One region of the Mesobacillus sp. genome, then DNA from elsewhere that is predicted to be linked to it. Evidence: riboswitches for the same ligand, from Rfam matches in the RefSeq annotation. Region 1 holds a riboswitch; the other holds the start of a gene.

Region 1 (4,384 bases):
CCGCATCGGCAATCAGCCATCTGCCAATCGCCACCTTTTGCTGGTTGCCGCCTGAAAGGTTCTCTACCTTTGCTGCTTCCGAAGGTGTCTTGATCCCCAGAGCCCCGATATATTCCTGAGCGGTTCTCCGTTCCGCTTTCCTGTTGATAAAGCCCAGGAAGGTGCTGAACTTTTTCAGGTTCACTGCAGACAAGTTGGAGGCAACTGATTCGGCAACAAGGACACCTTCCTTGCGCCGTTCTTCAGGAACTAGGGCAAGCCCATTTTTAACCGCGGCATGCGGACTGCTTAGCTTAAGGGTTCTTCCTCTCAGCTTTACTGAACCTGTCACATGCGGCGCTGCGCCAAATAATGCCTTGCATAGCTCAGTCTTTCCTGCACCGACCAGACCAGCGATCCCAACAATTTCTCCAGCCTTAACATGAAAGCTGGCTGATTTGACTTTATCCCCGTCATTCAGGTTTTCTGCTTCAAGGAGGATTTCGCTGCTTGTTATTGGGATTCTATCTGGAAATTGATCCTCCAGCTTCCTTCCCAGCATGTATTCAATTACCTGATTCGCATAGGTGTCTTTTGTTTGCTTTTTTACAACAAACTCGCCATTTCTCATGACAGTCAGCTCATCACACAGTTCAAAAATTTCTGGCATCCGGTGGGAAATGAAAATAATCCCGACGCCATTAGCCGCCAATTCACGGGTAATCCTGAATAATTCGGTTGTTTCTGTATGGCTGAGCGGTGCGGTTGGCTCGTCGAGTATCAGGAACGTACAATTGCTGGAGATGGCCCTGGCAATCAGCACTAGCTGTTTTTCAGCAAGAGTCAGCTCACCGGCAAGCTTTTTTGCCGGGATACTCAGGTTCATTCCCTGAAGGATTTCTACGGCCTGATTGAATAGCTGCTTCCAATTGATCCAATGCTGGTTTCCCATTGATTGCACGGTGTGGTTCAGCATGATATTTTCAGCGACTGTCAGCGAAGGAATGATCGCCGTATCAACTTCCTGGTACACGGTCTGGATTCCAAACCGCTGTGCATCTGCCGGCGTCCGGATGTCGATTTTTTCATCTGCCAGGAAAATCTCCCCTGTATAGTGTCCATATGCACCGGAAAGGACCTTCATCAACGTTGATTTGCCTGCTCCATTCGCGCCGATCAGTGCCTGGATTTTGCCTGTCTCTGTGATGAAATCAACGTGGTTCAGTGCGCGCACACCGGGAAACTCTATGCTGATTCCTCTCATCTCTAGTTGTTTAGCTGCCATCCTGTTTCAGCCTCCCCCTATTAATCTGCAAAGCAGACACTCTCTTAGGCTGAGAGTGTCTGCAGGAGATGGTTTGATTTTTAGTGACTGGAAAAAACGGCTTGAAATTTCCAGTTCGTCGATATATTGGTGTTTTCCGCCGATATATTCTATTTTTCGTCGATATATTTTATTTTTCGTCGATATAATTATCTTCTCGCAGATAATTCTTATTTTCTGCTGTTGTCTGATGCAAAGTTGCTGTTAAAATGGCTGATTTCCTTTAAAGTGAGACCAGTTTTATAATTCGGCTGCGTTTTTTTACGAACACGGCTTATTTTTTATAATGATCTCGCAATTTCTTCATCCAGTCCTCTTCGAACGCATCCGATTGGCCCCAGCCAGGGATGATGTCTGCAAGGTTCACCATGTTGACCTTCTCTTTGGACTCCTGAAGCTTTTCCTGTGAAATCAATGCTGCTTCAAGATCGTATGTTGCTGGTGTTTCTTCACCTGCAAGCTTTTTCGCAAGAATTCTCATATTTACCGCACCAATCAGCTTTGGATCAACAGCAGCAGTATATTTCCATGAGCTTCCTTCACCCTGGATTTCCTGAAGGTCAGCATTTGATACGTCAATTCCGTAAATCTTGACTTCATCGCGGCCTGCTTCCTTGATTGCACGGGCAGCACCGATTGCGAATGCGTCCCATGTTGCAAAAATCGCATCGATTTCACCTTTTGGATGCTTGTTCAGCATCGCTGCCACAGCATTCTGTGTCTGGACACTTGTATCTGCAGCGGCAACTCCGAATCTCTCGACTTCCTTGATGCCTGGATTTGCTTTCAATGTTTCCTCATAAACTTTGTTTCTTCTAACCATTGGCGGGAAACCGTCCACCCATAGATAAACAATATTGGCTTCGCCGTTCTGTTCTTTTACAAGCTGATCAAGTGCCAGCTTGGCAAGTGCTTCATCATCCTGGGAAGTTAGAGTGACACCTTCCACCTGAGATATATCTGGATTTGAGTCAAATGTGACCACGCTTTTTCCTTTTTCAGCTAGCTTTTTCACGTCTTCAACCGTTGCCGCATCGTCACCATGTGAAATCAGGAAACCATCGTAGTCCTGCTGAAGCGCCTGGTTGATGGCATCATGGAACTTCGCTGTATCGCCATTTGCTGTGAATACGTCCACCTTGAAGCCGAGCGCTTCGCCTTCTGCCTTAGCACCAGCAAGATATTGGGCAGTATGATCATCCCCGCCGATTTTGCGGATGACCTTGATTTTTACTTCTTCCCCTTTTGCGAACCGGTCTGGCACTCCTTCAACCGGACCGCTTGCGGTCTTTGTTTCTCCGCCGCCGCAGCCTGTCAGAAGCAGCGCCGCCGCAATTGCTGTTAAAAATACTTTCTTTACACCATTTCTCTTCATGTCTAGATCCCCCTTATGTGTTGATTTGCTTTTTGATAAACACAAACAAAAAAACCTCTCCAGAAAAGAGAGGTTTCATCAACGCAGAAGTACAAACGGATTCTTCCTCTCTTATCTTTCAAAACATATAAATGTTTTGCAGGATTTAGCACCAATTCCATAATGGAACGGTTGCCGGGCGTCATAGGGCCAGTCCCTCTGCCACTCTTGATAAGAGAATTTCTTTATTAAGTTAACGGAGCAAATCGATAAACTTACTTTAATCTCCTATAATGATATTGTCAATATTATTATGAAAATTAAATTTTATGTAATTATTTTATTTGAAAATAATACTCACGAATAGGGACTTCCCAATGCAAAATAGGCCTCATAAAAAAGAAGACTCCCAAAATAGGAGTCTTCCATTCCCTCATTATCCCCTGCCTGCGGCGGTCATCCACTCATACTGCCGAAGCTTTACTTCGAACAGTGTCAGCGGGTCACGGTACAGTTCAGGATTTAATCTTAATTTTTCAAGCTCAGTCTTGCCGTATTGAATTTCATTTTCTGCTTCTTCCACGGCTTTCTCGAGCTCAATGAATGGATGTTTGAAGAACAGGTTAACATCGCGTTCAATCGATTTTTCAAAAATCTCGAATTGCTGCAGGAATTTGTTGGCGATTGTGACGCCGATATCATAGTAATCTTCTGTTTCAATGTAGGTTTTATAGCGATTATACAGCATGGTATTGTTTTGCGGCAGCACTCCGAGCAGCTTGCCGGCGCTTTTCAGGAAGAACTGCTGCGGTGTTGAGCGGTGCATGATGTTTACTTTTTCATAAAAGATGCCATTCGTCATCCTGTCGGCGTCGCGGCGCCAGTCATCAAGCACCCTGAAGTCGCAATCAAGCTGCAGGCGATCATCACCATACATTGCATTGAAACCTTCTGCCATTTCGTTCAAATACGATTGGCTATGGTCGAATTCATCCTTCGAAAATTGGATCCAGTCCTCAAGTGTTTCGCGGAACTTCGGCAGGACGGTTCCATCGAAATATTCCTGGATTCTTTTATTCATTTCTTCATCAATTTGATCGTGCAGCTTTCCAAAATCACTTTCCTCTGTAACTAAATCAGAGCAGCTCCGCAGAATTCCGGGAACCTTCTCGATGATATCTGCACGGGTATCGTCCTTGATTTTACGGAACGATTTTTTGATGGAGCGAGATTTTTCTTCCTCAATATCGCCAAGCTGATTGATTGCGCCATTCAGCTTCACAACCATTTCTTCATTCCAGCTGATTGATTCCATATGGTTGTTCTCGATTTCGATTCGCTTATCCAGAAGATACGTGATTGCCCTTCTGACGAAGAATTGCAGCTTGCTTGTGCGCTCTTCCTCAAAATCGATGGCATTTTTATTTGTTTTTATAAAATCGGAGAAGTCCTTGAGCTGCTGCTGGGTATCATAATTAGCCGAGAAGGCGAACATCTTCGCTTCAGGATAATACTGGCTGATTTCAGTCCATGTATTGTCAAATACCTCAATCGCTTCCTGCTGGCTGTAGATCACATCCATTTTATTCAACAGGAAGTGGATCGGCAGGTTCGGGAAATATTCGGAGATCTGCGTAAGGATTTCCCTCTCCTTCTCTGTAAAAGGATCATTTGCATTTAGCACGAACAGCAGGCTGTCGGCATACCTCAGATAATTGAACAGCGGG
Region 2 (4,384 bases), on a different contig from region 1:
TTTTTCCCATAAAGCATTCCTCCTCAAGGTTAGCTTGAGAAATTCTTCGTGAAATATACAGCGGAATTGGTTTTTTTCGTGCCTGTAAGAAAACAACACACACATGCTGCATATAGATTTAACAAGGGAGGAATGCGATTATGGGCTATCTCTGGGTGATGACCATCGGTTTTTCCATTTGCCTTGGGTTAATGGGCGGAGCTCTTATGTATTTTATTTTTTCCTCATTGAATGTAGATGACGCCAGCAGGATTGATTTGCTTGATTCTCGGACAGAGGATGACAATAAAAAATAATGCTGAAACAATGCCAAAAGGCTGCCAAGTCAATGGCAGCCTCTTTTCTATGGCATCAAATTAAAAATCGCGAGTGTTGTCAAAACGAGTATTAGCAGGGTTGTCCGATGTCAGTGGTGCATCGACCGGCTGCTGCGTACGTGTTACGTTTGTGTCATTCAAGCCAACCCGGTTTTCGTCGCGCTCAACGACAACAAGAATTTTACCTTCTTTTACATAGCCTTCATAACGGTCTGCTTCATCCTCTGGAATACCCATTCCAATCAGTGCTCCAGCAAGACCGCCTGCACCTGCGCCGACTGCCGCACCTGTAAGGGTTGCAGCAATTGGACCAGCTGCCACGATTGGCCCGATTCCAGGAATCGCCAATGCACCAATACCAGCCAATAAACCTGTCAGGCCGCCTAGAACGCCGCCTGTTGCTGCACCTGCAGCAAGACCTTCCTCAGTCTTCGTACCGGTTGCTTCGTTAATGTGATCCACTTCTTCATCGTTTTTACCGATAACAGAGATGTCTTCTGTTGAGTAGCCTTGTCTTTTCAGGTCCTCAACAGCCTGGATTGCCTCACGCTCATTATCGTATACTCCAACTAGATGTTTTTCATGTTCATAATACATATTAAAAGCCTCCTTTAGACGAGTAGTCCCTTTAAAGATACCCGTCTGAAGGAGGCGTAAACATAATGTCGAACAGTTTTCAAGTGCTATTTTATTTATTTTACAGAGGCTTCCAAAGCTGACTCAAATTGGGCAATAATATCCTCTGCATGCTCGATCCCGACAGAAATCCGCACTACTTCATAGGTGATTCCAAGTTCTGCCTGAGCCTCCGGCGGAAGAGCACGATGAGACGTTTTCAGCGGATGGGACACTGTTGTTTCCACTCCAGCAAGGGTCGGAACAATCTTCACCCAGCCAAGCGATTTGAAAAATAAATCCGTATCCACATTTTGTCCCAGTTCAATCGTGACGATGGCGCCAAATCCTTTTTCCCCTTTTTCAAAAGGATAATAGACCCTGGCAACCTTGTCATTTGCACGAAGCTTTTCGGCGAGCAATCTGGCATTCTCGGACTGTGCCTTCATCCTTAGTGCAAGTGTCTTCAAGCCGCGGCACGTCAGCCATGCCTCAAAAGGACTGAGGTTGGCTCCAAGGTTCACGATCCTCGACCGCGCCTCAGCAATCAGGTCCTTCCGGCCGACGACGACACCTGCAGTCACATCACTATGGCCGCCGATATACTTCGTGGCGCTGTGGACGACAAGGTCAGCCCCCAGCAGGAACGGTTTAAGATGGAGAGGAGTCGCAAAGGTATTGTCAACAAGAACAGCAAGCTTGTGTTTCTTTGCAACCGAAATGACCTCTTCAAGATCTTCAACCCGCAGCAAAGGGTTCGTGATCGATTCCGTGTATAGCAGCTTCGTATTTTCCTTGATTGCAGCTTCTACTTTCTGCAAATCAGTGAAAGGAACAAATGTTGTTTCGATGCCGAAGTTGTGCAGCTCTGATTTTAACAGATGAAAGCTGCCGCCATACAAATCGGCCGCGGCAACGATATGGTCACCGTTCTTTGCGACTGCCAGCACGCCTGCAAGGATGGCGGCCAGACCCGAAGATGCCGCTGCCCCGTCCGGTGCCTGCTCAAGCGCCGCTACAGACTGGCCCAGTTCGTCTGTATTCGGATTGCCGACACGTGAATAAAGATAATTGCCTTCTCCCTGGTAAAAGCCCTCCAGTTCATCGAGATTGTTAAACGTAAATGCGGAAGTTTGATAGATCGGCGTTGCCTTGCTTTTGATGCCATCTGTTTTTTTATGCAATGAATGAACTACTTCTGTCTCGAACTTGCCTGCCAATTTGTCCACCTGCTTTGTATGATTTGTAAAAAAGAAAAACCTCTTCCAATAAGAAGAGGCTTTAGCGCTTGGCTATCCTCTCTCATCTTCAGACGTTGACTCTTCAGGAATTAGCACCTTTCCCCTTTACAGGAAGGTTGCCGGGCTTCACAGGGCCTGTCCCTCTGCCGCTCTGGATAAGAGTATATTTTTCTCTCTTCATTACGGGCATTTTTTAAAACAGCCATAAGAAAAGAGTCCTATTAATAGCTGAAGTATATCAACTAAAAAGGACTCTCGTCAATTGATTGTTCTGGTGCGAATCAGTCTTCAGAAGGCTCGCTGTCAAGCAGATCCCATGGCGTGATGACACCGATTGGCGTGCCGTGGCGGTCGCCTGTTTCGGTGATGATGACTGCCTGCAGCTTCTTCCCTCTCGTATGGTAGCGTTCAAAAAGTTCCTCGATTTCATAGAGCGAGGTTTCCTCTTTGACGAAGGTAACAAAGTAGTTTTTCCCTTTCGTCAGAAGGTCCTTGATCCGGACATCTTCAAAATGAATAACTTCACTTGAAAAATGCTTGGCCATCCACTGGATGATTTCTGTCGAAGTTAGCAGTGCGACATATTTATCATCCTTGTCATAAACCGGGAATCTCGTGAAATCAAACTTGTTGATTACCTTCAGCACATCTTTCAGATACGCATCTTCATAATAGTAGAATACCGGGCTTGTTGCGATTGAAAGGGCCGTTTGCGGCTTTTCAAATTCGCGGCAGATTTCCTCAATCTGTTCAACGACCTCGATATGCGGTTCCGCGATATAGAAATCCGCATTCACCCGCTCATGGACAATCGCATTGCGCAGCTTCGCAAACTGGTGCAGCTCACTTTTATATTTGCGGATTAATGAATGATTCTTATAGCCTGAGTACAGGAGCTCAACAAACGCATCGCTGTCGGTTTCCTTCACCATTTCCCTTAAAGCTTTATGGATTCGGTTAAAAGCGGTCTCAAACCGTCCCGATTGCTCCTTATGGTTCACCTCATGCTCCTGGCTTGAGTTTTCTGCGTCCTGCTTGCTATTTGGGTTACTCTTTTGTTGGCCGCTTTGATTTTGTTTGGAAGGAACTGATTCCCTGTTATCCCGCTTCCCATTCGCATCTTGTACATTAGCACTCTTCCGCTTATTGTCCTTATTATTGCTTTGATTTTTGTTTCCATTGTTGTTTTTGTTCTCGGTTTTGTTGGGGTGTCCGCTATTATTTTTTTCTGATGCAATTTTTGTGCTGCTGTTTTTGCGGCTTCCGTTTTGCTCTCCGGTTCCGCTATTTTTGGATTGGCCGGTATTTCGCTTAGCGTTTTGCTGTGACTTGTCATCTGCAGACTTAGTCTCGTTGGTTTGATTAGCCTGCTTGGTGACTGCTTTTGTCCCGGCAGTTTCCGCCTTCGGATTTGAAGTTTCCTTGATTTTTTTCATCTTAGGATTCTGCTTCGCCTTTTCAGCGCTCTGTTGAGTGATATTTTCTGATTGCAGCGGTTTTCTTTTCTTCCGCTGCCCAGATTCCTGCTGCCTAGTATTTGATCTATATTTAACTTGAGTATCGTTAGCCAAAATGGTCCCTCCGGTTTTCTGTAGAATCTTTCTCTCCTCAATACCCAAATATGCCTATTTTCTAATCCTGGTTATATAATCTAAAAATATACAGAAAACTCGCCGATTGGCAAGCCCTTAAAGGCGAAGACAGAGGCGAAGTTGCACTTATGCGTTAGGAAAATATAAATTGGCTGTTTTCGCAAAGATTGTTTCCTTCATAAATATTGAATTTAGATCCTGTTGATTGGAGTGGAAGGCGCGTAGACTCCTCCGAAAATGCTAACGCATTTCCATCGTGCGTGGGCCCATTCAAGGATGCTTTTCAGAGTCCTGCGGGATTAGACGGACAGGTGAGACCCCGCAGACGCCAACGGCGGCGAGGAGGCTCAGCGCCGGCCCCGCGGAAAGCGAAGCGCCTGGAACGGAAATCAACAGCCTTTTATTACAAAGCCTTTCTTAAAAAACATATATTCACCTTTTTGAAAATGAGTGTTTTCTTTCAAAAATTTATAGAATAGCAACAAAGTATTAGAAAAGAGCCTATAAATTTGAAAAAAGTTATATTTTCCTATTAGCCCAAACAGGACGGTGATTGTCTTGAGTTTTAAAAAAGTTTGATACAATATATATAGTACAAAATTTGATGGTTTGATTTTTA

Evidence for each region. A riboswitch is a leader RNA that binds a small molecule or an ion and turns the genes downstream of it on or off. The one in region 1 is predicted to bind S-adenosylmethionine.
Region 2: linked by a shared signal. The riboswitch ahead of AC3EBE_RS03120 (trans-sulfuration enzyme family protein) and the one ahead of AC3EBE_RS20295 (sugar ABC transporter substrate-binding protein) in region 1 are both predicted to bind S-adenosylmethionine.

What each region holds. Positions count from the first base shown of each region.
Region 1 covers NZ_JBYNSB010000055.1:75,517-79,900, forward strand. Annotated here, with positions in the region: gene AC3EBE_RS20290 (sugar ABC transporter ATP-binding protein) at 1-1,264, opposite strand, end outside; gene AC3EBE_RS20295 (sugar ABC transporter substrate-binding protein) at 1,578-2,678, opposite strand; SAM riboswitch class I at 2,787-2,895, opposite strand; gene AC3EBE_RS20300 (dynamin family protein) at 3,094-4,384, opposite strand, start outside.
Region 2 covers NZ_JBYNSB010000012.1:93,983-98,366, forward strand. Annotated here, with positions in the region: gene safA (SafA/ExsA family spore coat assembly protein) at 1-10, opposite strand, end outside; gene AC3EBE_RS03110 (hypothetical protein) at 141-296, shown strand; gene AC3EBE_RS03115 (general stress protein) at 357-914, opposite strand; gene AC3EBE_RS03120 (trans-sulfuration enzyme family protein) at 1,010-2,152, opposite strand; SAM riboswitch class I at 2,232-2,335, opposite strand; gene AC3EBE_RS03125 (CBS domain-containing protein) at 2,455-3,744, opposite strand.